One region of the Brevibacterium sp. CT2-23B genome, then DNA from elsewhere that is predicted to be linked to it. Evidence: predicted binding sites of a transcription regulator. Region 1 holds the regulator's gene; the other holds the start of a gene.
What was found. The regulator HrcA, encoded in region 1, represses chaperone genes, less so after heat shock. The targets are predictions, from matches to a motif close to TTNGCACTCGNNNNNNNCGAGTGCNAA.
Positions count from the first base shown of each region.

Region 1 (10,237 bases):
GCCACCGGAGTGGCCCTCTCCGAGCCAGATGTACTCCTCGGGCAGCAGGTCGATGAGCGTCTCGAGCTGGTCGAGCTCGCCCTCTTGGGTGCCGATGAGGTGCGGACGTGCACGCCGGATGAGATCGGCGGCGATGGGCAGCCGCTCGGCCACCGGATGACCGTCCATCGCGGGATAGCGGAGGTTGAAGCTCATGACCCGGAATTCGCTCATGAGACCATCTTCCCCGATCGGCACCGTTCGGCGGGGCGAATCGCGAAAGATCCGGACGATCACGACGTGCACGCCCGTGGATTCCAGGTCCGCGCGCAAGTCATGAAACAATGGGGGATCCGGTCTGTCTGGGGACCTGGTCTGTCAAAGAAAGGGCGTTCATGTCACCTCAGGTGAATAAGGAAGCTGCAAAGCGGATCTCACCGTCTGCCACCTCACCCGAGCTGATTCGCAATTTCTGCATCATCGCTCATATCGACCATGGCAAATCGACCCTGGCCGACCGCATGCTCCAGATGACCGGCGTCGTCGAGAACCGCGATATGCGTGCCCAGTACCTCGACCGGATGGACATCGAACGCGAACGCGGAATCACCATCAAATCCCAGGCTGTGCGCATGCCGTGGGAGCACGAGGACACCCCGTACGCGCTCAACATGATCGACACTCCCGGGCACGTCGACTTCAGCTACGAGGTCTCGCGGTCCCTGGCCGCCTGCGAGGGTGCCCTGCTGCTCGTCGACTCCGCTCAGGGCATCGAAGCCCAGACGCTGGCCAACCTGTACCTGGCCATGGAGAACGATCTGACGATCATCCCCGTGCTCAACAAGATCGACCTGCCGGCTGCACAGCCGGAGAAGTACGCCGAAGAGCTCGCCAACCTCATCGGCTGCGAACCCGAGGACTGCCTGCTCGTGTCCGGCAAGACGGGCGAAGGCGTCGAGGAGGTCCTCGACCGCATCATCACCGATATCCCCGCGCCCGTCGGCGATGCCGAGGCCCCGGCCCGCGCGATGATCTTCGACTCCGTCTACGACACCTACCGCGGTGTGGTCACCTATGTCCGCGTCATCGACGGTTCTCTGTCCCCACGCGAGAAGATCGAGATGATGTCGACCGGCACCACCCACGAGCTGCTGGAGATCGGCGCCTCCATGCCCGAGCCCAAGGCGACGAAGGGACTGGGCGTCGGTGAGGTCGGCTACCTCATCACCGGTGTCAAGGATGTGCGTCTGTCGAAGGTCGGCGACACCGTCACCGCCGCTGCGGGGCCCGCGACAGAGGCCCTCGGCGGTTACCGGGAGCCCAAACCGATGGTGTTCTCCGGACTCTTCCCGATCGACGGGTCCGACTACCCGGTGCTGCGCGACGCGCTGGACAAACTCAAACTCAACGACGCCTCTCTCGCCTACGAACCCGAGACCTCGACGGCGCTGGGCTTCGGCTTCCGCTGCGGATTCCTCGGTCTCCTCCACCTCGAAGTCCTGCGCGACCGCCTGGAACGGGAGTTCGATCTCGACCTCATCTCCACCGCCCCGTCCGTGATCTACGACGTGACCATGGAGGACGGTTCGGAGACCGTGGTGACGAACCCGAGCGAGTACCCGACGGGCAAGATCAAGGAAGTCCGGGAGCCGATGGTGCAGGCCACGATCCTCACCCCCAGCGACTACATCGGGGCGGTCATGGAACTGTGCCAGGATCGCCGCGGCAAACTCCAGGGCATGGATTACCTGTCCTCGGACCGTGTGGAGATCCGCTATCGCCTGCCGCTGGCGGAGATCGTGTTCGACTTCTTCGATCAGCTGAAGTCCCGGACGAAGGGCTACGCCTCCCTCGACTACTCCGATGACGGCCAGGACGCCTCCGACCTCGTCAAGGTCGACATCCTGCTGCACGGCGACCAGGTCGATGCGTTCTCTGCGATCGTCCACCGCGACAACGCCTACTCCTACGGTGTGGCGATGGCCGGAAAGCTGCGCAAGCTCATCCCGCGTCAGCAGTTCGAGGTGCCCATCCAGGCGGCCATCGGCTCACGCATCATCGCCCGCGAGACCATCCGCGCCATCCGCAAGGACGTCCTTTCGAAGTGCTACGGCGGCGACATCAGCCGTAAGCGCAAACTGCTCGAGAAGCAGAAGGAAGGCAAGAAGCGGATGAAGATGGTCGGCACCGTCGAGGTTCCGCAGGAAGCGTTCATCGCGGCCCTGTCCTCCGACGAGCCGGAGACGAAGGACAGCAAGAAGTAAGTGCCCGCACAACCGACCGGTGAGGTCCCTCCGAGCGACGGTTCGCTGCCGACATCGGTGGGGATCGGGGCCGCGGAGCGGGGGCTGAGCCTCTACATCCACGTCCCGTACTGCCGGGTCCGCTGCGGCTACTGTGACTTCAACACCTATACCGCCGACGATCTCGGCCCGGGCGCGTCCCGCGAGGACTACCGCAGTAATCTCGCCCGTGAGCTCGATCTGTCCGTGGCCACCCTCGCCGAGGCGGGGGCCGGCGACCGTGAGGTCTCGACGATCTTCTTCGGCGGGGGCACCCCGACCTTGCTCGCAGCGGATGTGCTCGCCGGGGTGATGGACGATGTCCGCGCCCGCTTCCGCCTGGCCGAGAATGTCGAAATCACCACCGAAGCCAACCCCGACACCTTGGCCCCCGCCTACATCGCGACCCTTGCCGGAGCCGGTTTCAACCGGATCTCCATGGGTATGCAGTCGGCCGTGCCGCACGTGCTTGCGACCTTGGACCGCACCCACGATCCGGAGAAGATCCCCGAGGTGGCGCGCTGGGTCAAGGACGCCGACCTCGAGCTCAGCCTCGACCTCATCTACGGCACCCCGGGGGAGTCGATCGACGATTGGCGGCGCTCTCTCGACGTGGCCCTGTCCAACGAGGTCGATCACATCTCGGCATATTCCCTCATCGTCGAACCGGGAACGAAGATGGGCGCGATGGTTCGCCGTGGCGAACTGCCGATGCCTGATGAGGATGACCTGGCCGACAAGTACGAGATCGCCGACGCAGCGATCTCCGCTGCTGGTCTGCACTGGTACGAAGTGAGCAATTGGTCGACCGGACCTGAAACCCGCTGTGAGCACAATATGGCCTATTGGCGCAATGCGGACTGGTGGGGATTCGGGCCCGGGGCCCACTCACACGTCGGAGGTGTGCGGTTCTGGAATGCCAAGCACCCCCGTGCCTGGGCCGATCGGCTGTTGGCGGGGGAGTCTCCGTCGATCGGTCGTGAGGTCCTCGACGATCAGACCCGGGAGATCGAACGGATCATGCTGGCGGCCAGGATCGACCGCGAGCTGCGTCTGGATTCTCTGGCCCCGGGCAGCGAGCAGGCGATCAGAACCTTCGTCAAACAGGGTCTGCTCGACGCCGATGGTGCCGCGGCCGGCTGGTTCCAACCGACTCTGCAGGGACGTCTCATAGCCGACTATATGGTGCGCATCCTCACCGAATACGTGTGAAAGTGTCTCGCCCCGCCACTCGGGAACGAGCGGCAGGGCGAGATGCTCAGCTAATCTGGCGGGGTGAGGCTGTCACTGCGCGTCAGATCACTTGATCCAGTTCGGCGTCATCGGAATGCGGTAGCCCTCACCGCGGTTGGCTGCCATGCCGGCGATGATCTCGATGACGATCATGTAGATCGAGAGCACCGGCAGGAGCAGGAGGATGAGGAAGCCGATGCCGACGATCGTGAGGATTCCGCCGATCAGTCCGATGCCGAACGCTGCGATGACGCCGACGATCAGCAGATTCAGCGACTGTGCGCCATGATGGCGGAGGAACGGCGACTTGTCCTTGTTGATGATGAAGAGGATGAGCGTGACGATCCAGCCGACACCGACGACGTAGGTGGCGGCGTGAGCGAGGTGCGACCACAGTGCGGTCGTCCGTTCACTCTGATCTGCATTCCAGAAGCCGAGCGAAGTCGGGCCGTAGGCCGCATCCGGCAGTTCGGCCCCCATGGGCACTCCGGCGGCAGCCGACTGCGCCGAGGATGCTCCCTGGAATCCGTAACCGGGCTGAGAGTGTCCCTGCGGAGCGCTGTAGGGCTGCTGAGAACCGTACGGCTGCTGGGCGCCGTCCGCCTGATGTGAACCGTAGCCCGGCTGCGAACCATACGACTGCTGAGGATTCTGCTGCTGGGAGCCGTAGGCCGGATTCTGCTGCTGGGAGCCGTACCCGGCTTGCGGCTGCGAGCCATAGCCCGACTGCGATCCCTGCTGAGGGGTCTGCGGCTGCGAGCCGTACTGGGCCTGACGATCCTGCTGGGCCTGACCACTCTGCTGTGGCTGCGAACCCTGCTGTGGCTGCTGGGTGTACGGCTGCTGCGAGCCCGACTGCGGGGAGTAGTTCGGAGGCATCGGCTGTGACTGTTCGTTGTTCGGCTGCTGCGGGTTGTCCGACATGAGAGTCCCTTCAGAGTGTGCGATCACTCCACACTAACCCAGAGAGTCCGGGCAGCCCCAGAGAATCCGGGGTGAGCGGGAATGGTCACTTCACGAAATTGATGGTGAGCGGGAACTTATACCCCTCACCCTTGTTCGCTGCGACGGCCGCGATGATGTAGAAGACGCAGTAGACGAGCGGGACGATGAGCGCCGCATACATGACGATGATGCCGATCCCGAAGGTCACCAGTGCCAGGATGAAACCGACGAAGCCGAAGACGAAGAGTGCACCGAAGGTGACGATCGTGTTCGTGATCATCGCGTTGAGCCCCTGGCGTGAGTGCTCGCGGACGAACGGGGATTCGTCCTTCTTCACAAGGAACATGATGAGCGGCATGAAGCCGAAGATGAGCGAGCCGAGGTGGGTCCACAATGCCGTGGTCCGGTCGGGTTCGTGGGCCATCCAGAACTGCTCGGAGCCGGGTCCGTAGGCTTGCTCAGGCAGGGAGCGGGAGTCGAACATCGCCGGGTTGTGCATCTGCGGCATACCGTAGCCCGGCTGTGCGCCGTATCCCGGCTGGCCCCCGTAGCTCGGCTGAGCGCCGTACGCCTGCTGCGAACCATACCCCGACTGCCCACCGTAGCCCGGCTGACCGCTGTGCGTCTGCGGCTGCGAATACTGCTGGCCCTGCGGCGCGTAGGGCTGCTGCGAACCGGAGGCCTGGGAGTAGTTCGGCGGCATCGGTCGGCTGCCCGGCTGCTCGGGGTGGTACGACATGGGGATCCTTTCGAAGAGTGCTTGCCATTCACCCTAGCCGAGCCAGGTGTCCCGAGGATGTCGGGAAAGCCTCACTCCTGTGACAGATTCGGCACACGCCGACAGCTCCGCGTGACCATGACGCTCCACCGCGCCGCACCACCGCCGACTCTCAGCCGACGGTGACGAAGTCGATGAGCTCCTCGACCCGACCGGACAGCGTCGGTTCGACATCAGCAATGGTGCTCACCTTCCCGAGGATGCGCACCCACCCGCGGGCAACGTCCCGATGGTCGGCGTGCGGCCATCCGATGCGACGCAGTATTCCCGTCTTCCAATCCTCACCGCGGGGGACGACCGGCCACTCGCGGATGCCGACGACATGGGGCTTCACCGCCTGCCAGATATCGACATACGGGTGACCGATGATGTGGACGACATCGCGGTAGCGCGGATCGGCACGGACCGCCTCGGCGATCTTCGATTCCTTCGTCCCGCTCACCAGATGGTCGGCGAGGACACCGACTCGATGGTCCCGATCCGGACCGAAGGCCTCGAGCTTGTCGGCGACATCATCGAGACCGCCCAGGGGTTCGACGACGACGCCTTCGATGCGCAGATCATCGCCCCAGATCTTCTCGACGAGTTCGGCGTCGTGCTTGCCCTCGACCCAGATTCGCGACCTACGAGCCACCCGAGCCTTCGCTCCGACCACGGCGCGAGACCCCGAGGCCGTCCGTCCGGGCTGCTGCGCCTTCTTCTTCGGCAGCTGCACATCGACGGGCTGGCCCTCGAGGAGGAAGCCCGGCCCCAGGGGAAAGGCACGTACCTTGCCGACGCGATCTTCGAGCTTGACGACGACACCGGCCGTGGTCTTCTCCGCGCCGACGACAGCGCCGACATAGCCGCTCATCGCATCCTCGAGAACCATGCCCAGGCCGAGCTCGACCTGACGGGACTTCTTCGGGCGGTGCGACGACGGGGAGGAGCCGGAGAGCACATCGGGGCCATATCGATCAAAAGCATTCACGGGCATCCACCATAATCAAGGACGGACCCGCAGGCGTGCAGACCCGCAGGCCACCCCAGAAATGAATTCCGGGAACGAGAGGCGTAGAATTGGCACTCAGACTCACAGAGTGCCAAGCGCAGGCACGGGACCGCGATGGATCGGCGAGACGGAGAGGAGATCCGCGATGAACGACAGCAGACGTGCACAGGTGCTGCGCGCCATCGTCGAGGACTTCGTCGCCACCAACGAACCCGTGGGTTCGAAGGCGATCGTGCAGCGCCACACCCTCGGCGTCTCTCCCGCCACGATCCGCAACGATATGGCCGCGCTCGAACAAGAGGGCTATATCGCCCAGCCCCACACCTCTGCCGGGCGGATCCCCACCGACCTCGGCTACCGGATGTTCGTCGACCGGATCGACGAGTTCAAACCGCTGACCACCGCCGAGCGGCGCGCGATCTTCCAGCTCATCGACGGCGACGTCGATCTCGACGAGATGCTCGACCGCACCGTCCGCGTCCTCTCCGGCCTCACCCGACAGGTCGCGCTCATCCAATACCCGACGGTGTCGCGGGCGCGCATCAAGCACATCGAGATCGTCGGTCTCGGACCCGGCCGGATCCTCGTCGTCCTCATCACCGATGCCGGCCAGGTCGAGCAGAAGACCGTGATCACCCCGAGCCCGCTCGACGAAGACGCCGTCCGCGGACTGCGCGATCAGATCAACGCCGAATTCGCCGGACGCACACTCGCGCAGGTCTTCGGATCGGCCCCCGCCGCCGAGGCGACCGCCACCGAATCGAGTGAGCCGACCGCCCGTGACGACTCCGGGCTCAAACAGGTCAGAGCCGCCGTCGTCGACCTCGTGGCCGCGACGCGTGAAGAGCGCATCATCATGGCCGGCACCGCGAACCTCGCCCGCTCCGGAAGCGAATTCGGAGAGAAGATGGCCCCGATCCTCGAAGCCTTCGAAGAACAGGTCGTCCTGCTCAGGCTGCTCACCTCGATGGCAGAAGACCACGAGGAGATCAGCGTGCGCATCGGGCGTGAGAATACTCACGAATCATTCAGCTCGACTTCCGTCGTCGCCGCCGAATATGGTCATGACGCGGGTTCCTCGGCCAGACTGGCAGTGCTCGGCCCGACCCGAATGGACTATCCGACGACGATCTCGGCAGTCCGTGCCGTCGCCAAATACGTGTCCTCGATCCTCGATCGAGGGTAGGTCTCTTGACATCGACCAGGGGCACCCGCAGACGGGCAGCGCAGAACCGGTGAGCACCGCGCAGCAGCGCAGCCACCACCACGAACAGAGAAGACCACTACGTCAGGGAGAGAGAAGTTTCTGTGGCCGATCACTATGAAACACTCGGAGTGTCCAAAGACGCTTCCGCGGCTGAGATCAAGTCGTCGTACCGGAAGCTGGCACGCAAGTACCACCCGGACGTCAATCCCGGTCACGAAGACGAATTCAAAGCCATCTCACTGGCCTACGATGTGCTCTCCGACCCGGAGAAGCGCCGCAACTACGATATGGGCGGCGGCGAGAACGGCCAGGGCTTCCCAGCCGGCGGCGGCTTCGGCGGATTCGGCGACATCTTCGAGACCTTCTTCGGCGGCGGCGGCGGTCAGGCCGGGGGTCCGATCCCACGCACCCAGCGCGGCAAGGATGCCCTCGTCGGCGTCAATATCGACCTGAAGACCGCGGCTTTCGGCGGCACCGTCGACCTCGATGTCACCACTGCAGTCGTCTGCGACACCTGTTCGGGCGCCGGCACGCAGGAAGGCACGAAGATCGAGACCTGCTCGCTGTGCCACGGAGCCGGCAGCGTCCAGCGCATGACCCGGACCCTGCTGGGGCAGATGGTCACGAACCAGACCTGCAACTCCTGCCACGGCTTCGGCACCGTCATCCCGAACCCCTGCCTCAACTGCCAGGGCGACGGACGAGTGCGCAAACAGCGGACCATGAAGATCCGGATCCCCGCCGGGGTCTCCGACGGCACCCGCATCCAGCTGAGCAGCCAGGGTGAAGTCGGCCCCGGAGGCGGACCCGCCGGTGACCTGTTCGTCGAGGTCATGGTCACCCGCCACGAGGTCTTCCAGCGCGACGGCGACAACCTCCGGGCCGCCGTCTCCGTGCCGATGACCGCAGCGACCCTGGGTGCGACCATCCCGTTCGAGACCTTCGACGGCACTCAGGACCTCACCATCGCCGCCGGCACCCAGTCCGGCACCATCGTCAAACTTCCCGGGCTCGGAGCCGCCCGCCTGCGTTCGGAGACCCGCGGCGACCTGCTCATCACCGTCGACGTCCTCACCCCAGACAAACTCGACGACGAACAGCGCGAACTGCTCGAGAAACTCGCCGAACTGCGCGGCGAAGAGACTCCGCGCGCCCAGATCTCGACCGAGAACCGCGGAATGTTCTCCCGCATGCGTGAGAGGTTCGCCGGTCGGTGAGTCTTCCCGTCTTCCGTTCCGCCACCGCCGCCGAGGCGGTCGTCGGGTCCGCCCTCACCCTCGGTGAGGACGTGGCCGGGCATGCGGTGCGGGTGCGTCGGATCGGTCCCGGCGAGGAAATCGACATCGTCGACGGGGAAGGCACACGTGCGCGCGGAACCGTCACGGCCGCCTCGGCGAATGAGCTGACGATCGATGTCACCGAGGTGACGGTCGAGGAGCGCACGGGCCCGCGCCTCGTCCTCGTCCAAGCCCTGGCCAAGGGCGACCGGGACCTGCAGGCCATCGAAACAGCCACGGAGATCGGCGTCGACGACGTCATTCCCTGGGCCGCTGAACGCTCGATCGCCGACTGGCCGGCCAAGAAGCGGGAGAAGATGGCCGCGAAATGGGAGAACCTCCTCGGAGCGGCCTCCCTGCAGGCCAGACGAGCACGATTTCCCATCCTCCACGACCTCGTCCGCGGTGCCGCCCTGGCCAAGACCCTCAACGACGCCGATGCGGTCTTCGTCCTCCACGAGACCGCTCAGCGCAGGCTCTCCGAAGCGCTGAACGACCTGATCGCGAACGACTCGGCACAGCTGCCGGAGCGCATCGTCTTCGTCGTCGGCCCCGAGGGCGGCATCAGCGACGGCGAACTCGATGCACTGACCGGCCGTGGAGCAACCCCGGTGCTGCTGGGACCGACGATCCTGCGCTCGTCATCGGCGGGACCCGCCGGTCTCGTCCTGGCCCAGAATTCATTGGGCCGTTGGTGAGGCATCGGACTAGGATGGAAGCACACTCAGGCGCTGCCGGTGACGGTGCGCTCACTTGCAAAGGAACATTCTGGACATCACCCCACCGAACCCGAACTCCATGAACCCCACCGACTCGGACACCGGCGACGGTGCCGCACGCGATGATGCCGTGACGGACACCCAAGGTGCCGATCGTGACACCGTGCGATTGGTCATCCCCGACTCCATCGACCTCGTCGCCTTCTTCGGTCCCGGGGAATCGAACCTGCGCGCCCTGGAGAAGACCTTCGCCGACCTCGACATCCACGTCCGGGCCAACCAGGTCCAGGTCACCGGCGAGGCGTCACGCGTCGAAGCCTTCGTCAGCGTCATCGGGGAACTCAAGAAACTCCACGCGGCCGGCCATCGCATCAACGAAGAGACGATCGAGAGGGTCACGACGTTCTCCTCCGAGGGAGCGGCCGCCTCGGCGGTGCTGGGCACGAACATCCTCTCCACCAGGGGAAAGTCGATCCGTCCGAAGACGATGGGCCAGCACGACTACGTCAGGGCCATCCGCAACCACACGATCACCTTCGGCATCGGTCCGGCCGGAACCGGCAAGACCTACCTGGCGATGGCCATGGCCGTCAACGCCCTCCAGCACAAAGAGGTCTCACGGATCATCCTCACCCGGCCGGCCGTCGAAGCCGGGGAGTCCCTGGGCTACCTGCCGGGCACGCTCAACGACAAGATCGACCCGTATGTGCGTCCGCTCTATGACGCCCTGCACGACATGGTCGACCCCGAATCGATCCCGCTGCTCATCGAGACCGGAACGATCGAGGTCGCGCCCCTGGCCTATATGCGCGGGCGCACCCTCAAC
Region 1 covers NZ_JABBYK010000001.1:862,308-872,544, reverse strand. Annotated here, with positions in the region: gene HIM68_RS04085 (endonuclease/exonuclease/phosphatase family protein) at 1-213, opposite strand, end outside; gene lepA (translation elongation factor 4) at 375-2,243, shown strand; gene hemW (radical SAM family heme chaperone HemW) at 2,244-3,473, shown strand; gene HIM68_RS04070 (DUF4870 domain-containing protein) at 3,561-4,418, opposite strand; gene HIM68_RS04065 (DUF4870 domain-containing protein) at 4,504-5,178, opposite strand; gene HIM68_RS04060 (DUF3097 family protein) at 5,330-6,193, opposite strand; gene hrcA (heat-inducible transcriptional repressor HrcA) at 6,354-7,394, shown strand; gene dnaJ (molecular chaperone DnaJ) at 7,517-8,632, shown strand; gene HIM68_RS04045 (16S rRNA (uracil(1498)-N(3))-methyltransferase) at 8,629-9,390, shown strand; gene HIM68_RS04040 (PhoH family protein) at 9,491-10,237, shown strand, end outside.

Region 2 (19,775 bases), on a different contig from region 1:
CATGACGAACTGTGCCTCAAACCCTCTGACCTCGATCTCTCCGATGAGCTCACTCTGAATCTCCGAGCACTCCATGACTTCTGGGAACGCCATGACACCAGCTTCTGGACCACTCCGACAGCAACAGGGTGGGACACGAACGAGAATATGCGAGTGTGGGAGTTAGCCGAGGCCGAAGTGAGGCGCCAACTGGTCGATGAGGTTGCTCAGTACGGCATCGCTGTCGAGCACAGAGATGACTGACTCCGCCCCGCTTTCCGTGCCCTACAGGCACAGATCGTCGCTGCGCCGCATCCTCACCGAAGCGCTAGCGCCCCTCCCCCACAGACCGTGCGAGGTCGAGGGTCGAGGCTTCGGAATCGTCGAGGTGGATGCGCAGCAGTCCTTCGGCGCCCTGCCGGTCCCCGGATTTCATCTTCTCGAGGATGTCCCGGTGCGGGTTCGCCCAGTGCGAGTGGTACTTGCCTGGTTCGGGCGAGCGCGAGAATGTCGTCGACAGTCGGGCCATGAGATTGAGGTAGAACTCGTCGAGCAGCGGTGAACCCAGCAGCCCGACGATCGCACGGTGGAACGATGCCGAGTGTTCCTGCGCGTCGGCCCAGGTTTCGTTCTTCGGTGCGGTTTCGGCCCGGACCACGGAGGCTTCGACGGCGGCCATCGCCTCGTCGGTGGCGTCCTGGGATTCCTGGACGGCGCGGATCTCGAAGACCCGGCGGGCACGGTAGAGGTCCTTGAGTTCGTCGATGCCGAAGGTGGAGACGAAGAAGCCCCGGTTGGGTTCCTGAGTGAGCAGCCCGGCGTGGCGCAGCAGGCTCAGCGATTCGCGGGCGGTGTTGCGCGAAACGTTGAATTCCTTGGCCAGGGCACCATCGCGGACCGGGCTTCCTGCCGGGTATTCACCGTCGGTGATGCGGGTGCGGACAAGGGCGACGATGGCCTCTGATGTGCATCCGGGGGCGTGTGGACTCATAACACCAGGCTACCGGGTTTCGCCTGGATCGGAGCTGACTGCGGCGGGTTCGAGTTCGAGTCCGCTCTCGAATCGTCGGCTCAGCCCCGTCAGCGGATCATCGAACGCGATCTCCGCGGCCAACAGCTGCAGCGGTGATGAGAAGTCGTAGGGGTCCGGGGCGAGGTCGACCGGGTAGACCGGATCACCGAGGATGGGCAGCCCGAGCGCGTTCATGTGCACCCGCAGCTGGTGCGTCTTGCCCGTGACCGGACTCAGCTCGTATTCGGCAATCGCATCAATTCGCCGAGGTGGTGCTCCGTTTCCGTCCCCCGCCCGTTCGGACGGGGCACCGTCAGCTCCACCTCGCCGAGGTGGCGGCGAGGTATCCGTGTCACCTCGCGATGGCTCGCCGTCCGGTGGGGTGATGGTCCGAAGCAGTCGGATCCGACTGACCGCATTCGGCTCCCCTGCGACTTCGTGCACCTGGCGTCCGCCGACGGGTTTGACCAGGCGCGATTCGCGAACGAGCGGGAATTCGAGCTCCGGCGGCGGGGCCGGCGCCAGGGCGCGGTAGGTTTTGCTGACTCGTCGGTCTTGGAACAGGCGCTGGTAACGGCCGCGCGTCTCGGGCCGTTTCGACAGGACCAGCAGTCCGGCGGTGATCCGGTCGAGGCGGTGGATGGCGACGAGATCGGGCTGGCCGAGGTCGACGCGCAGACGAGTGACGACGCATTCGCGGACGAATCGTCCGTTCGGGGTACTGGCGAGGAAATGGGGTTTGTCGACGACGAGGAGGTCATCGTCCTCGAAGACGATCCCGACCTCGAACGGGATTCGCTCTTCGGGCGGGACCGGACGGTGGAAGAAGTAGAACCCGCCGGGAATGACCGGATCGTCCCAGGCCACCGGGAGCCCCGCCTCGTCGCGCATGTCCCCATCTGTCAGCAGCGCCCGTCGGGAATCGGGGGCCGCCTCGGGGAACTCGGATTCGAGCCACTCCCCGATCGAGTCGGGAACGGGCAGGTGATTCTTCGCGTGGGTGGCCTTGCCGCCGGGGGCGCGCAGCGCGGTCGCCGAGATTCCTTCTCGGGGCGAGAGCGGACTGCGGGGCATGGGGTCAAGTCTATGCGGTGCCGTCTTCGTCCCAGTCTTTGCGGTGCCGTCTTCGTCCCAGTCTTTGCGGTGCCCCGTCGTCGTCGCGGTCGCGGAAGCATTGGCGTGGAACCGCACGAAGTCTGCCGCATACCGCAGATCCGCCGCGGTTTCCGCAAAACTCCGAGACGCCTTCGAACTCCCAACGACTGAGCACCTATGGTGGGACACATGGACCGCATCGAACTCACGCAGGATGTCCTCTGCGAGAAGGTCGTCACTCCGATCGTTCTCGCGATGTTCGCCGATCACGAGTGGGACAGCATCGCGATGCTCCGCGATACCGAAGATGAGCGTCGGCTCTTCGCGCGGATCGTCGTCGCCGGGGAGGCCGTTGAAGTCCTCCTCGATTACCCAGGCAACGATGAGAGCCTCTACGACATGCAGGAGCGCCTGGTCGCGGAGTTCCGGTCGTTCATCGAAACTTCTGAGTTCGGTGCGCGACGCGCCCCGGAATGGGAGGCCGATTCATTCGCCCTCGAGCACAAACCTGCTGTCGTCTCTCGCACTCCGCGACCGGATTTCGAGGGACCGCCGGACTGCGTTCAGCGTCGACTGCGCAACCGCGGCCGAGTCATGCGCGTCGACCGCCGCCGCTGCGTCTCCGCTCACCGCCGCGACTGAATTCCGCCGCGACTGAGGTCACAGGTCACCCGAGGGTTGCAGCACAGTTTGAGTTGAATAGCCCATGTTTGAAACTGGGCTATTCAACTCAAACTGTGCTTTCAGCGCCCGGGCCGCCTGCTCACGCCCGAGCGACGAGGAAGTCGACTTCGACTCCGTCGGGCAGGGCACCGAATTCGCGGCCCCGATCGGCACCGAGGCGGGCCGCCGCAAAACTGGCCGCCACTTCAGCTGGGGCGGATTCGAAGAGGATCGACGCCTGCATGAGCAGCGCCATCTTCTCCACAAGGACACGGCCTCGCGCCTGCAGCGCCGCTTGCGCTGCCGCATCCCCGGAATCCAGATCCTGCACCGCCGACTGCAGCGACCGGGCCAACGACTCATACGCCGCATCGAAGTCCGCGTGTCTGCCCAGCCCGGTCTCGAGGAAGCCGAGGAACGTCTTCGCGCTGCGCGGTTCGCGGGCCAAGGCACGCAGCACGTCGAGGACGATGACGTTTCCGGAGCCTTCCCACACGGCCATCACCGGCTGCTCTCGGTAGCGGCGAGCCAGAGGGAAGGACTCCGTGTAGCCGTTGCCACCGAGGCATTCGAGCGATTCATAAGCATGTTCGGGACCGCGTTTGCAGATCCAGTATTTCGCTACGGCGGTGGCCAGACGTCGGAAGTCGGCCGCCTCGTCGCTATCGTCGTCATAGGACGCGGCCAGGTGCAGCGCCGTATAGGTGGCTGCCTCAGCTTCAAGCTGGAGGTCGGCAATGACGGCGCGCATGAGCGGCTGGTCGATGAGCGCAGCCCCGAAGGCCGCACGCCCGCGAGCGTGCCAGGCCGCTTCGGCCACGCATTGGCGCATCCCAGCGGTCGAACCGAGGACGCAGTCGAGGCGGGTCTGGGCGACCATCTCGATGATCGTGCGGACACCCTTGCCCGCCTGCCCGAGAAGCCATCCGTGTGTGGCGTCGAACTCGACCTCCGAGGAGGCATTGGACTTGTTCCCGAGCTTGTCCTTGAGCCGCTGGATCCGGAACGTATTCCGTTCTCCGCCAGGCAGAACACGGGGTACGACGAAGCAGCTCGGGCCCTCATCGAGTTGGGCGATGACGAGGAACGCATCGGACTGCGGAGCCGAACAGAACCATTTGTGGCCGGTGATGAGGTAGTGGTCGCCGAACGCAACGCCGTAGGTGGTGTTCGCGCGGATGTCCGATCCGCCCTGCTTCTCCGTCATCGCCATGCCGAAGGACACTGCGGACTTCGACGCCGGGTCCATCCGCCGCGGATCATAGCCGGCGGCCGTGGCGCGTGGCACCCAGAAATCGGCGAGCGCGGGATCGGCACGCAGGGACGGCACGACCGCGTGCGTCATCGACACCGGGCACGCATGTCCGGGCTCGACTTGGGAGAAGAGCATGAACCGTACGGCACGTTCGACATTGGCCCCCGGCCCGGGATGAGTCCAGGCGTAGGAGTGAGCTTCCGCCTCCAGCGCATCTCCGACAATCCGATGATAGGCCGGATGGAAGTCGACCTCGTCGATGCGGTTACCCCAGTCGTCGTGGGTCCGCAGCTCCGGTCCGTGGACGTTGACCAGGCGAGCGTCGCTGATGAAGTCCGCACTGCCGACGAGCGCTCCGATGCGTTCGACCTCGTCAAGCGAGGCATCCGGCGCATAGTGGGCGAGCGCGTCCTTCAGGGCCGTATTCAGCGTGAACTCGTTGATATCTCGCCGAGGTGGTGCCTGGTTGAACACGGTATGCGTCGTCCGCGGGGCGGTCGGTTCTGCGGTCGTGGTCATGGTTCTCCTAATGCCGATCGGGTGAAGGTGGTCAGTGCCTTGACGAGAGTTTCGATCTCCGCAGGACTCGGGTTCGCGGTAGTCGGGTCGAGGATGTCGACGAGGTTCTCTCCCACGCATCCGACGATCGAACGGGCGGCCACCTCGGCGGGGATCTGCGTGCCGCCCACGCGGTCCAGGGCGGTTCCGATGACGGCGACGTATCCTCGGCGCAGCCGCAGCCGTTCGCTCTGCACGGGTTCGGGGACCTCTTCAAGCAGCAGCGCGTGGGCGAGCCTGCGCCCCGCGACGGCTCGGCGAACGAAGACCTCGACAGTCGATTCCGCGATCTCCGAGGCCGTGGATGCTTCGGCGACTGTGCCGGCGATGACATCCAGCTCGTGACCGGCTGCTTGGGCGAAGACGAGACGCAACAGCTCATCCCGGTTGCTGAAATACGTGTAGATCGACCCGGCGCTGCAGTCGGCCTCGACGGCAACGGCGGCCACATTCGCCGAGGCGAATCCACCGCGGGCGATGACGTGTCGGGCAGCACGTTCGATGCCTGCGCGGCGCGCCTCGGCGTTGGCCCGAGTGCGCTGGGTTGCGCGATATGCCATCCTCACCCCATCGGTCGCAGCGGCACCACGGTGTCGACGTCATCAACCTCGGCGCCAGCCCGAACTGTCGCTTCCCCAAAGAAATGAATCGTGGTTCAATTGTTCTCAGTATGGCACTCGTCACAAGGAGAAGCAATGAAGCTTGGAACCATGCTCGACACCACCGTCCTGCGGAACCCGGACAAAGAGGCCGTGGTCTACGAGGATCAGCGCTTCACCTATGCCGAGCTGCGGCACCGGGCGCTCAAGGCAGCGCAGGTGCTCGCCGACAACGGAATCCGGCCCGGCGACGCCGTTGGCATCATGACGTTGAATGTTCCAGGTTTCGTCTTCGCCGCTTTCGGTGCCTGGTACCTCGGGGCGACGGTTGTGCCGATCAATCACAAGTTCCAAGCTCCGGAAGTCAAATACACGGTCGAGCATTCGGGAGCGAAGCTCGGCATCGTCAGCACCGAACTCGCCGGAACCGCGCGGGCCGGGGCACCGGGCGTCACCTGGCTGGAGACAGAACCCAACGACCCGGGCAGCTTCGATGTCCAGCTCGAGAACTCCACGGAGGCGGCGCCAGGCGACTTCACCGATGAACAGGTCGCGCAGATTCTCTACACCTCGGGCACGACGAGCTCGCCGAAAGGGTGCGTGCATTCGCATCGCAATATCGTCCAGGTCGGCACACTCATCAACCTCAATATGGGCTACCAGAGCGATGACCGGTACCTCATCTGCATGCCGATCTGGCATTCGGCGCCGCTGAACATCGCCCTCGTCCCCACCATCCAGATGGGTGGAACCGTCGTCCTCCAGCGGGCGTATCACCCGGTCGAATCGATGCAGATCATCGCCGCGAAGCAGATCACGACGTTCTTCGGACCCACCGTCGCCTATGTCGCGCCGATCATGACCGCGAAGAAGCTCGGCCTCGACTTCGGTGATTACGACTTCTCCTCCATTCGCCGGTGGAACTACGGCGGTGCCCCGATCGACCGGTCGACGGCAGCCATGCTCATCGACGCCTACGGGACCAACCAGTTCTACAACCTCTTCGGCATGTCCGAGATGGGTCCGACCGGTTGTCTTCTCGGGCCCGAGGATCAGCTGCGCAAGGCAGGATCCATCGGTCGGCACGCGATGGTCGGCAACGCGATGCGGGTGGTCACGGCCGACGGGGCCGAGGCGGGTCCCGGGGAAACCGGCGAGATCTGGTTCGCCGGTGACACTCGGATGCGCGAATACCTCGGCAATCCCCAAGCCACCGAGGCGGCCTTCGCGGGAGAGTGGTATAAAACCGGTGATCTCGCCCGGCTCGACGCGGACGGGTACCTCTATATCGTCGACCGCTCGAAAGACGTCATCATCGTCGGCGGTGAGAACGTGTTCTCCCTCGAGGTCGAGGAGGCCATCATCACTCACGACCGGGTCGCCGATGTCGCGGTGGTGGCGAAGCCGGATCAGCAATGGGGCGAGCAGGTCGTCGCCTTCATCACGACTGCAGATGGTGAGGACTTCGGTGTCGAGGAACTGCGCGACCACCTGGCTGACAAGCTCGCCCGCTACAAGCTGCCACGCGAAGTCTTCGTCATCGACGAACTTCCGCGCAACCCTTCAGGCAAACTACTCAAGCACAAACTGCGCAGCGAGGTGGCTGCCGACTGACGAAGGCCGAGACCCGCGGTCGTCCTGGCCGACCGTCGATTGCATAGCCAGGACGTCCCATCCCACCCGGACCTGTGGTGGACTGGTGTCATGAGCGATGCCTCACTGAGCCTGCGCCACCGGATCATCAACGCGGCCATGCGCACCGTGTACTTCGGCCACATCCGCGTGCTCGACCTCAGCTCGAGCCCGGATTCCCAGCCACCGAAGTCGGCATCATCTCCCGCCGAGGCGACCCCCGCCTCAGGTGCCGGCCGTCCCGTCGCATCCGCTGACTCTCCTTCCGCGCCCGACGGAGGTCCCGTCCGGCGACCGCGCCTCATCATCGCCAGCCACCGCAACGGCGCGATCGATGGCCACCAGGTGCTCGCAGCGTTCCCGCACGCTCAGTTCCTCGTCTCGATCCAGCTGCTGCGCCACTGGTTCCTCCGCCTCTTCATCGCCGGCATCCCCGTCGTCCGCCCTAAGGACGTCGAGCGCTACGGACTCGATCCCGCCTCCGTGGCCAGCCCCGTCGAGGCAGGACTCGCCCACCTGCGCCGAGGCGGTGACCTCGGCATCTTCCCCGAGGCCAGCAGCGATTGGGGCCACCGTCCGCGCCGTACAAGTCCGGCGCTGCCCGGATCGCGTGTGCCCTCATCGAAGACGGCATCGACGTCGAGGTCATCCCCGTGGGCCTGTTCTATTCGACCCCGGATCGGTTCCGCTCCCGCGCCGAGGTGGTCCGCGGTCACGCGGTCACGATTCCCGACCGCGACGGCAGGGAGGACAAGGAATGGGAGGCGGCGGTCGCCTCGGCGATGGGTGCCGCCCTTGACGATGTGTCGGTGAACTGCCCCGACGAAGCGACGTTCACCGCTGTCGAAGCCCGCGCCCTCGACCGGGCGCGGAGGACTCCGGGCAGCTCGGCGAGCTATGCCCAGTCGTTCCTCGAGCTGCAGAACGCGAGCGGTTCGGTCGCTCCCAAAGAAGACGGCCCCACCTCGGCTGACGAGGCCGAGGGCCGCACCACCTCGGCGAATACCGTCTCCAGACCGCGAACCTATCCCGTCATCAGGTGGGTCGGATTCCTGGCTCTGTGGCTCTTCGCCCCTATCCTTGTGGCCGCCGCAGTCGCCGGGTCACGCGCGGAGGGTCGCAATACTGTCACATTCTTTCGCATCCTCGCGGGCTTCGCAGCGGTTATGGTCTGGATACCGGCGCTGATCATCGCGGCGTTCTTCTGGCCCGCGGTCATCGGCGCCGGCGTCCTCAGCGGGGTGCTCGGCTGGCTGCTGCTGGGAGTCCGTCGCATCCGGCTGTGAACCGCTCTTGCTCGACGAACCGCATCGACCCTTCAACCCCACCCCACCCGACGAACCGCACCGACCCTCCAACCCCACCCCACCCGACGAACCGCACCGCACCCGATGAACAGTTTCGTGAACCGCAGATCCGAAGGAGCCCCGATGAGCCTCACACTCCGCTTCACCGATCCCCTCGCCACCGAGCTGGCCCTCAGCGGCGGCAAAGGCGCCAGCCTGGCGAAGTCCGCGCAGAACCTGCCCGTTCCCGGCGGCTTCATAGTCACCGCCGACGCCTATTCCCAGTTCATCGCACCGCTCCAGTCACGGATCACCGAGCTTATCGGCACCGACTCCCCCGCCGAGGCGATCGCCGACCTCATCCGTGCCACCCCCATCCCCGATGCTTGGCTGTCCGAATTCGACGAAGCCGTCGCCGAGGCGGGACTGACCGGGCAGGCCGTGGCAGTGCGGTCCTCGGGCACGATGGAGGACCTGCCGGGTGCAGCGTTCGCCGGGCAGCACGACACCTACCTCGGTGTGCGTGGAACCGCAGCCATCGCCGAGGCGGTGCGCGACTGCTATGCCTCCCTGTGGAACGAGCACGCCTTCCGCTACCGCCGGCAGCTCGGCGTCGATCAGCTTGAGGCGAAGATGGCCGTCGTCGTCCAGCTCATGGTCTCCGTCGCCGCCGACGAAGCCGCGGGTGTCGCGTTCTCCGTCGACCCGGTGCGCGGCAACACCGATGAGGTGCTCATCAACGCAGCCTTCGGCCTCGGTGAGACTGTTGTCGGCGGAGAGGAACCCGTCGACGAATTCCGGGTCCGCCGGGACACCGGCGAGCAGGTCGCATCCGAGATCGCCGAGAAGCCCACCGCGCTCGTCATGACCGGCGGTGGGAACGGCGCGGGCGACGGAGCTGGCCACGACGTCGGAGGCGACCGCCTCGGTGAGGGTGACGGTCGGGGCGGCGACCGCCTCTGTGAGGGAGGCGGCGCGCGGACGAGGGTCGTCGACCTCGGCGCGGAGCAGCGCACGCGTCCGGCGCTGACAACGGCGCAGGCGAAACAGGTCGCCGAGCTCGCGGTGGCCGCGGAGAACCATTTCGGGTTCGCTCAAGACATCGAATGGGCGCTGCATGACGGCGATCTCTATCTGCTGCAGTCGCGGCCGATCACGCGGGTGGCTCCGCGGTGGACCCGCGATGAGTCCGCGGAGCGCTTCCCCACCCCGGTGACACCGCTGACCTGGGATCTCGTGGAGGCCGGCTTCCATCATTCGCTCAATCACAGTTTCGATCTCATGGGGCTGCCGCCGTTCGATGACAAATGGTTCGTCATGCGCGACTTCTATATCTACGGCAATCAGACCGCAGTCGATCTCTACGCCGGTCGGCTGCCGACGAACATGCTCTCCAGCGTCGAGACGATCACCGAGTCGCTGCCCCAGATCGCTCGGCAGTTCGGGTGGGTGCAGGAGCTGCCGGTGCAGTGGATGCGTGATCTCGACACGTATCTCATCGGGATCGGTCGCCTGTCGAACGAGCCGTTGGAAGAGAAGTCGCTGGCACAGGTGTGGGATCACGTCATTGCGATCAGTGACCTCGGCACCGAATATTTCCGGCCGAACATCGCGATCTCGCTGACTCAGGGCACGCTCTATGCGGCTCTGCAGCACATGCTCTCGCTCGCACTCGATGACGAGCAGGCACAGGTGGTGTTCGAACGCCTCATGGCATCGACGGAGACGAAGACCTCCCAGGTCAACGCTGAACTGCGCGAACTGTCGCAGCTCGTGGCCGCCGACGCCGATCTGCTCGCCGCGCTCGAAGCCCACCATGGTGAGGCCGGAGTCGCGGAGTTGGAGAGGTTCTCGCAGTTCAAGGCGTCTTTCGACCGGTTCCTCGCACAGCACGGCCACCGTGAGCTCGACTTCGACGCCTATCATCCGACCTGGGTCGAGGCCCCGCACATCGTGCTCGACCAGATCCGACTCCTCGCCGCCCGGACCGTGGCCGAGGCAGAGGCTTCGGACGCCGGGGCCAGTCCAGCGGGTGGTGGAGACCATTCGGCCGCTGCGACAATCGGCTCGCCGGAGTCGGGTTCGGGCACAGGGGCCGCGACCGCGCCGATGACGGACATGGAGCGCAAGATCGTGCAGGCAGAGACCGAACTCGCCGTCGTCAATGCGGCACCTGAGAAGCTGCGCTATCTCGTCCAGGAAGTCATCCGTCTGGCCCGCACCTACACGGCACTCGATGACCTCGAGCACTATCAGACAACGCGGCTGACCCTGCCGATGCGGCGCGCGCTGAAGGAGCTCGGCGGCAGGCTCGTCGATGCCGGGGTCCTCGTTGAGGCCTCGGATGTGTACTTCATCGACTTCGAGCACCTCGACACGGCGATCCGTGCCGACGCCGCGAACCGCGCCCTGGGCGCCACCGACGCCGCGAACCGCGACCTGGGCGCAACCGGCGCCGCGTACCGCGAGGTGTACGCCACCGGCACTGCCGCAACCCGCGCCTCAGCGAGCGCGGTCGCGGGCACCACGGGAACAGGATCCGCTCTGACGAGCCTCACCGAGATCGCCGCACAGAACAAGGCTGCCTACCAGGCTGCGGTCGATCGCACACCCGAATGGGAGTACGGCAAAGCAGCAGCCGCAGTCGACGCTGACAGCGACCACATCACCGGCACCGCGGGCAGTCCGGGGACCGTCGAAGGTGAGGTCTTCGTCGTCCACTCCCCTGCTGACTTCTCGTCATTCCCCGACGGAGCGATCCTCGTCGCGCGCACCACGAACCCGGCATGGACCGCCCTGTTCTACCAGGCCGGCGGGGTGATCACCGAAAGCGGCGGGGCACTCTCACACGGCGCGGTCACCGCCCGTGAGCTCGGACTGCCCGCTGTCATGGCCGTGCGCGACGCAACCAGCAGATTCACCTCGGGCCAGCGCGTCCGCGTCGACGGATCCAACGGAAACGTCATCGAACTCGACTGAGGCGCAGAGCTCGATTCAGCCCGGGCGACAGTTCTACACAGTTTTAGTTGAATAGCCCATGTTTGAAACAGGGCTACTCACCTCAAACTGGGCTGCTCGCCGCGGCCTTGCCGGTAGCCATCCGCAGCACCCGCACCTCACACGGCTTCGAGCGCCTCGACGGGACTGATCGAGGTGGCCGCGCGGGCGGGTTCGCGGCTGGCGATGAACACGGCGATGAGGGTGCCGACGATGACGGCGATGACGACCGTCCAGGGCACGCTCGGTGCGAAGAGGCCGAGCAGGGGCGAGAGCAGGGTCAGTGCACCGACCCAGCCGAAGCCGATGCCCAACGGCACGGCGACCGCGCAGGCTGTCAGACTCAGCTGCAGGCCTTCGGCTGTGATCATCCGACGCACGCGCTTCGGAGTCTGGCCGAGCGCCATGAGCAGCCCGATCTCCTGAGTGCGCTGACGCACGGAGAGCATGAGTGTGTTCGCGACGCCGATGACGGCGATGATCACGGAGAAGAGGATGAGGGCCAACGCGAACAGCATCGACTTGTCGATGACGGTGGCCAGCGCGTCTTCGAGGCCGCCCCACCCTTCTTCGCCGAGCGACCTGGCATACCGCAGCAGCTGATCGCGGAAGGTCGTCATGGCGGTGGCGAACATGACGATGAGCGTGATGCCGATGACGAGTCCGATGACCGTGCGCGCGTTCCGGGTGGGATGGCGGGCGATCGTCGAGGCGGCCAACCGGGACACAGCGGTGCGCCCGCACAGCCAGCCGATCGCCGACTGCAGGGGCGGCAGGATCCACGGATGGCCGATGATGACGCCGAGGAAGGTCAGGCCCGAGCCGAATGCGGTGAGCACCACGCTGATCACGCTGATCCGATGATCGGCGGCCCCGATCACGGAATTGACGAGGAACGTCAGCCCCATGGACAGCAGAATCAGCGAGGCGGTGAGCCCGCCGAGTGAGGCGCGGGCATCCTCGGGCCGGGCCTCCACCGCCTGCGAGGTCGCCTCGATCGGTGAGATCCCCGTGATGCGGCGCGCACCCAGGTACGCCGACAGCCAGGTCACGATGATCGTGGCGAGCGCTGGAACAGCCATGGCCGGGGTGAGGAGGGCGACCTCCTCGGTGATGGCGCTGCCCAGATAATTCTGGGCCGCTTTCGCCAGCCCGGTCGACGCCGCGAAGGCGAGCACCGCGGCGGGGACGGAGATGACCAGGCCCTCCACCGAGGCGGCCCTGCGCAGCCGTTTCGACGACGCCCCGATGAGGCGCAGCAGAGCCAGCTGGCGGCTGCGACCGGCGATGATGATCGAGAACGTGTTCGCGATGACGATCGCGGAGACGAAGAGAGCGATGAGGAAGAAGGTGACACCGATCATCGAGAGGAAGTTCTGCGCGGTCTCGGACTCGGCGATGATCTTCTCGGACGACAGCCACGCGGTCAGGATCGCGATGCCCTGCATGATTGCGGTGCCGAAGAGAGCGGCGATGAAGACGACGAGGATGCTGGGGAAGAACTGCCGCGGGTTGGTTCGAATTTCGCGCAGCGGGTTCATCGACTCACCGCGGATTCGGCGCGTTCGTCGATGTCGAGCATGGTCGAGGCGATCGCTTCGGCGGTGATGGTGTCGTTGAGTTCCGTCACGGGGGTGCCGTCGGCGATGAAGATCACGCGGTCGGCGTGGGCGGCGACGATCGGGTCGTGAGTGACGAGCACGATAGATTGGCCGAAGTCGCGGACGGCCTCGACCATGATCGCCATAACTTCGCGACCGGACTTCGCGTCGAGGTTGCCGGTCGGTTCGTCGGCGAAGAGGATGTCGGGGCGGGTTGCGAGCGCCCGGGCGATGGCGGTGCGCTGCTGTTGACCGCCGGAGAGCTCGTTGGGTCGGTGTTTGAGGCGGTCTTCCAGCCCCAGGCGGTGGACGACCGTGGTGATCCAGGCGCGTTCGTCGGCATTGGGCCGACGGTCGTCGAGTTCGAAGGGCAGGCGGATATTCTCTTTGACGGTGAGCGTGGGCACGAGGTTGAACGCTTGGAAGACGAATCCGATCCGGCGGCGGCGCAGGGCGGTGAGGTCGTCGTCGCGCAGCTTCGTGATCTCCTGTTCGCCGAGGTGGACTGAGCCCGAGGTGGGACGATCGAGTCCGGCGAGGACGTGCATGAGTGTTGATTTCCCCGAGCCCGAGGGCCCCATCACCGCGGTCAGTTTGGCCGGTGCGATGTCGAGGCTGACCCCGCTGAGAGCCGTGACCGCGGCCCCTTTCGGATCGAAGACCTTCGAAACGTCGCGAAGTCGGGCGATGGGCATCGTTGGGCCGGTGGTCATAGATTCCTCATGCGTCGGTGCAAGCTGTCATTTCCAGACTAACGAGGATCGGGCTTAAGAAACATGAAAAGCGACTGGCCAGTAGGTGTGAGCGAGCTGTGTAAGGTCTGCTGCGAGCGGCACGAGGGAGGGCACTCTGGGCCGGACCGCGTGCGATGGTCGGCCCGCGTGCAACGGCCGTCCCGCGTGCGAGGTACCGACCCGCCTGCGATGGCCGTCCCGCCTGCCATGGTCCGCTCCCTTTCCCTGGCCGCGCGGCTTCTCTTGTGGTCCACTTGGGAGATGACGAATCCAGCGCTCCACCTATCGACGTCCATCGACGCCTCACCCTCCGAGGTGGCGGCCTTCGCCGGCGATCCCGCGAACCTTCCGGCCTGGGCCGCAGGACTGAGCAATGGAATCCGCGAGGCGGGCGGCCGCTGGATCACGGATTCCCCGATGGGCGAGGTCGAAGTCCGCTTCGGCCCGCACACGGAGCTGGGCATCCTCGATCACGACGTGATCTTCCCCGACGGCACGATCGTGCACAATCCCCTGCGGGTGCTCGCCAACGGCACCGGCACCGAGGTGGTCTTCACTCTGTTCCGTCTGCCGGGAGTCGACGACGCCGAGTTCGACCGGGACGCCGACATGGTTCGTGCCGACCTCGTCCGCCTGCGCACTCAGCTCGAGAGCGACCGCGCCTGAACACGCCCTGCCTGAGCAGCCTTCGTCCAGGCCTCGCGCGCGTGCGCAAAGCCGACACCAACGACACGGACCCACGCCCGAGCACGCCCTAGACGGCACGAAGCGCGCAACCTCGACTGGGTCACAGTGGCATCAGGCTTTTTGTACACCTGTCTCTGAATTGCCCAGGCTCCTCAGTGTGCATTTCAGAGCAGGGTGTGTCGAAAGTGGAATTCTGCGCGCCCGAGGCCCGCTCAGACCTGCTTGCGCGACTGCATCGTTGCCAACTCACCGCGGCGTTGCGCTGCCTCAGTGAAGCGTTTGCCGACGGCCTTCGTACCGCGCCGAACGCGCCGCTTGACCTTCCGCTGCCAGCTCAGCACCTTCCTGGCTGCCTTCACCGCGAGCATGCCGTCCTGCCGCTCATGTCTGGCGTTGCTGATCTCCAGAGCGGCAGCTGCGTCCCTCGCCTGCTTTCGTGCCACAGCCAGCTGGCGGTCGCGCTTGGCCAGCAGCAGACCGAATTCTTCGATTGCTGAGAGCCGTGCGCGATTGGCTGCTGCCGCAGAATCGAATCGGTTATCCACCTCGTCCGCGTGGAAGAAATCCGGGGCCGGCACCGAAGACGCGCTAGGAGTCTCGCCTGACCCATCGCCGACGGTATGAGCGACGACGAAGTCCCACCAGTCGTCGTGTTCGGCGCGTCTGCGGGCAGAGCTGTCGGTGAGCGCGGCGTGGAACTCAGCCCGGTTCTGCGCCACTCCGACTCCTGTCGCGACGACATCATCGACACTGTCCACAGGTAGGACGAACTGTTCCATCCCCACATTCTCTGCCGCCCCTCGCATGCGGATGGACGAATAGAGGTTCGGGACGAGCGAGATGAACGGAACCGCGGCGGCACCGGCGAAGATCCCCGCATGATAGCGAGTGCCGATGACGAACTCCGCCTTTTCGGTCAGGGCGATAAGCTCTCTGGCGGTGAGCATCCTCGTGGATGTGACGGACTCGCGTCCGACCTCACCGGCGATCTGGTCATTGGTCAGCTGGTCCCTTGTCGGCAGGGCAGGCGGCAGGCCGCCTCCGTGGGGAACCAACAGAACGTTCAGTCCGGTCTCGTCGGCGAGCCTGCGCGTGATGTCGACGAGATGGGCGTGATAGTCGCTGTCCGCGAGCACCGGGGAGGATGCCTTCTCCGCGTAGCTGGCCAAGATGAACGGCTCAGCCGTGAGGTCGTCGACTGCTTCGCGGTCCTCTTCCCGGGCAGTCAGTGAGAAGGCGTCATCCACCTGCCTGCGTACGACGGCACGCTTGCCGCCGACTTGCTTCGCGAAAGTGGTCGTATAGCTCTCCCTGCTGCCGACGAATTCGGCGTCGGCGAGGAATTCGTAGACGAGCTTGCGATCCTCGTCGTAGATGAGAGGGCCGAGGGTCTGGCTCGTGAGCGCATAGGGTCGATTGAACAGTTTCGCCAATCGCCCCAGTGTCACCCGCTCATAGATGTGGTGGGCGAACATGGAGTTGAGGTTTCCGCCACCGGCGATGAGCACGGCGTCCGAGTCGCGAACGGTCTCGATGACGGTGCGCGCAGGGTCGTTCGGGGTGAGAGTGCGGCTGCGACCTTCGGATTCGGCGAACTCGAGGATGCGCTCCATCCGCGTGATATTCGGTTCGCGATCACGTTTGAAACCGATGCGGGAGATGGCATCGACACCATACATCTCGCTGGCGTGCTGCGGCTGACCGGCGATGAGGGTGATCGAAATGTCGCCTCTGCGTTGGAGCGCTTCGATAGCCAGCTCCGTCATCGCCTCATCGCCGAGGTGGTAGAACCGGCTCCACCCGACATCGCCGATCATCGTAATGCGCTTCATATCTCCCTTGGATCTGCGGTGAGGCCCCGGATCGGGGGGCCTCCGCGACACCATAGCCGCGAGAGACCTCGGGAAAGTGAACGAGGCGCGACAGTCGAGTGAACAGAGGCGGGGTCGACAGGCCGAACCCGCAAAGGCGGCGACCTCGGAACGGCACGGGCGATCTCATGGGGTGGGCCGCCTCGGTGAGGGTGAATACGCCGATGAATGCGACAGTGGCCCGGAACGTGATGTTCCGGGCCACTGTCGTGGTCAGAGACGACTCAGTCCGAGCGAATGGCTCAGGCTTCGTCCTCCTCGTCCTTCTTCTCGACGACCAGGGTCTCGGTGGTGAGAACCAGGGCGGCGATCGAAGCGGCGTTGCGCAGCGCCGAACGGGTGACCTTGACGGGGTCGATGATTCCGGCGCCGATGAGGTCGCCGTATTCGTCGATGGCGGCGTTGTAGCCCTGGCCGGACTCGAGGTCCTGGACCTTGGCGACGACGACGTAGCCGTCCTGGCCCGCGTTGGCGGCGATCCAGCGCAGCGGCTGGACGACTCCGCGCTTGACGATCTCGGCACCGGTGAGTGCGTCACCGGACAGTCCGAGGTCGTTGCCGTCGAGGACCTTCGCAGCGTGGATCAGAGCCGAGCCACCGCCGGCGACGACACCCTCTTCGATGGCGGCTCGAGTAGCGGACACGGCGTCTTCGACGCGGTGTTTGCGCTCCTTGAGCTCCACCTCGGTGGCGGCGCCGACCTTGATGACGGCGACTCCGCCGGAGAGCTTGGCCAAGCGCTCCTGCAGCTTCTCGCGGTCCCAGTCGGAATCGGTGTTCTCGACCTCGGCGCGGATCTGAGCGACACGACCGGCAACAGCATCGTCGGCACCGGCACCATCGATGATGGTGGTGTTGTCCTTGGTGACGGTGATGGTGCGGGCGTTGCCGAGCTCTTCCAGGGTGACCTGGTCGAGCTTCATGCCCATGTCCGGGGTGACGACCTGGCCACCGGTGAGGACGGCGAGGTCCTCGAGGATGGCCTTGCGACGGTCACCGAAGCCCGGAGCCTTGACGGCGGCGACGTTGATGATTCCGCGCAGCTTGTTGACGACCAGGGTCGACAGAGCTTCACCCTCGATGTCCTCGGCGATGATGAACAGCGGCTTGCCGGCCTGCTGCACCTTCTCGAGGACGGGCAGGAGCTCCTGGATATTGGAGATCTTGCCCTGGTTGATGAGGATGAGGGCGTCGGAGAGCACAGCCTCCTGGCGATCGGCATCGGTCACGAAGTGCGGCGACAGGAAGCCCTTGTCGAACTGCATTCCTTCGGTGATCTCGAGTTCGACGGACGCGGCCTGCGACTCGTCGATAGTGATGACGCCGTCCTTGCCGACCTTGTCGAAGGCATCGGCGATGAGCTTGCCGATCTCAGGCGACTGAGCCGACAGACCGGCGACGTGTGCGATCTCCGAGGAGTCGGCGACGTCGCGGGCGATGGTGCCCAGCTGCTGCGAGACGGCCTCAACGGCGGTCTCGATGCCGCGCTTGAGCTGTCCGGGAGCGGCACCTGCGGCAACGTTGCGCAGTCCTTCGTTGACGAAGGCCTGAGCGAGAACGGTCGCGGTGGTGGTTCCGTCACCGGCGATGTCGTTGGTCTTGGTGGCGACTTCCTTGGCCAGCTGTGCGCCGAGGTTCTCGTAAGGATCGTCGACCTCGACCTCACGGGCGATGGTCACACCATCGTTCGTGATGGTGGGAGCGCCCCACTTCTTGTCGAGCACGACGTTGCGGCCCTTGGGTCCCAGCGTCACCTTGACGGTGTCGGCCAGGGTGTTGACACCCTTTTCGAGTGCACGACGGGCTTCGTCGTTGAATTCCAATGATTTAGGCATTCGTCCTCCTGTCAGTGAAGTTGTTGTTCAGGGGATTCAGCCGATGACGGCGAGCACGTCGCGAGCCGAGAGCACGAGGAACTCTTCTCCTGCGTACTTGACTTCGGTGCCTCCGTACTTGGAGTAGATGACCTTGTCGCCGACGGCGACGTCGACCGGCACGCGGTTTCCGTTGTCAGCAACGCGGCCCGGGCCCACTGCGACAACTTCGCCTTCCTGAGGCTTTTCCTTGGCGGTTTCGGGAATGACCAGACCACTGGCGGTAGTCTGTTCTGCTTCGACCTGACGGATGACAATCCGATCTTCGAGTGGCTTGATGGAGACCGACATATCGGGCCCTCTCCCTTCGCTGGGTTCTATTTCATCGAGTCAGACGGCGGCTGCTGCCATGAACCTCTCGTCGTCGCGGGTGCCGAGCGATTCGACCGTCTCATGAAACTGGCACTCAATGAGTGCTAGTGCTAATTCTGACTCTAGAACGCTCTTAGCACTCGGTCAACTTGAGTGCCAGCAATTCGTCATGCTCTGGGCGAAAGTTCAGATTGGGCACCGGAAGCCGGGGCAGCGGGGCACCGAAAAGCGTGGGCCCCGAGGATCTCTCCTCGGGGCCCACGCTCCTTGCTGACCGCCTCAGCTCAGTTGTCGATATCTGTTGTCAATGGCGGCCAGAGTTCATGGCCTATACAGGCGCTCAGTCGGCTGCTGCGAACCTGATCTCAGATCAGGCGCAGGTCCACTGACCCCAGCCGGCTTCAGCCTGGAGCTTCTTGGCGCGCTGGAACTGCTCCTGCGGGCTGGCATCCGAGGGGTTGCCGCTGCCTCCCATGGAGTGCCAGGTCTGCGGAAGGAACTGGAACAGTCCGAAGTGGGTGCCGTTCGAAGCCTTCGGGTCGAAGTTCGACTCGCACTCGACGACCTGGTACCACTTGGAACCGGGCCCACCCAGCATCGCCTTGATCTCAGCGGTGGACATGGAACCGCCGCCGGAGCCGCCGCCGGTGCTCGAGTCACCGGAGTCACCGGAGTCGCCCGAACCGGAATCGCCGGAGTCACCCGAGTCGGAACCGCCGGTGTCAGCCGGTTCTTCCTTCTTCTTGGTGCCCTGGATGACGACCTTGGTCTTGGGTTCGGAGAGGACCTTCTCGTCCTTCTTCTCCTTCTTGACCTCTTCGCCGTTGATCGTCTTGACCTTGTAGGTGACCTGCTTCTCGCCGTCCTTGCCCTCGGTCTCGACCTTGGTCTCACCCTCGTAGAGGGAATCGGACTTCTTGGTCTCGACCTTGGCCTTGATGGCCTGCTTGTCCTTGACGGTGTCGTTCTTCACGCGGTTGACGGTCAGCACCTGGCCGTCGGAGACCTCGGCGGACATCGGCACGGACAGGAAGTCGTCCTTGTCGAGCTTGACACCCGTGTCCTTGAGGGCTTCCTTGGCGGTGCCCACAGCGGCCGAGACCTTGTGGTCCTTGCCATCGGCGACGACGGTGAGGTCCTTCGACGTGGTCACGTCGATGTCATTGCCCTCGTCCTTCAGACGCTGGCTGGCCTTCGCGTTGAGGTCGGCGCCCTTCGCGTCGACACCCAGGTCGGCCAGAGCCTGACCCACGGTGTTCGCGTTGGTCCATTCGTTCGTCTCTTTGCCATCAACGGACAGCGCAACCTTCTTCGCCGTGTTGACGGTGATCGTCATATCACGGTCGACCTTGGTGCCCACACCGGGCTTGACCTGGTCGCGCTTGTCGACATCGATTTCGTGGCTGTCGAGGATGTCCCCGACCGTTCCTCCGAAGGTTCGGATCTCTTCGGCCTGTCCGTTGACCTCCAAGGTCACGGGCTTGTTCATGGTCACAACCGCGCCCGTGCCACCGACGAGTCCGGTGATCACGACCGCCTGTGCAGCGATCTGAACCTTGCGGTTCTTCAGAAAATCAATCACAAAAATATCCCTGAGCAGAGTTTATCGACCTGTTCACT
Region 2 covers NZ_JABBYK010000002.1:269,016-288,790, reverse strand. Annotated here, with positions in the region: gene HIM68_RS06420 (hypothetical protein) at 1-243, shown strand, start outside; gene HIM68_RS06415 (GntR family transcriptional regulator) at 308-970, opposite strand; gene HIM68_RS06410 (pseudouridine synthase) at 980-2,065, opposite strand; gene HIM68_RS06405 (hypothetical protein) at 2,276-2,728, shown strand; gene HIM68_RS06400 (acyl-CoA dehydrogenase family protein) at 2,850-4,523, opposite strand; gene HIM68_RS06395 (TetR/AcrR family transcriptional regulator) at 4,520-5,122, opposite strand; gene HIM68_RS06390 (class I adenylate-forming enzyme family protein) at 5,258-6,775, shown strand; gene HIM68_RS06385 (hypothetical protein) at 7,019-7,366, opposite strand; gene HIM68_RS06380 (hypothetical protein) at 7,357-8,079, shown strand; gene HIM68_RS18950 (PEP/pyruvate-binding domain-containing protein) at 8,224-11,058, shown strand; gene HIM68_RS06365 (FtsX-like permease family protein) at 11,196-12,617, opposite strand; gene HIM68_RS06360 (ABC transporter ATP-binding protein) at 12,614-13,390, opposite strand; gene HIM68_RS06355 (SRPBCC family protein) at 13,673-14,077, shown strand; gene HIM68_RS06350 (polysaccharide pyruvyl transferase family protein) at 14,311-15,930, opposite strand; gene groL (chaperonin GroEL) at 16,212-17,804, opposite strand; gene groES (co-chaperone GroES) at 17,841-18,134, opposite strand; gene HIM68_RS06335 (ubiquitin-like domain-containing protein) at 18,526-19,737, opposite strand.
Region 2: the regulator HrcA is predicted to act here: its motif matches at 18,289-18,315, upstream of groES (co-chaperone GroES).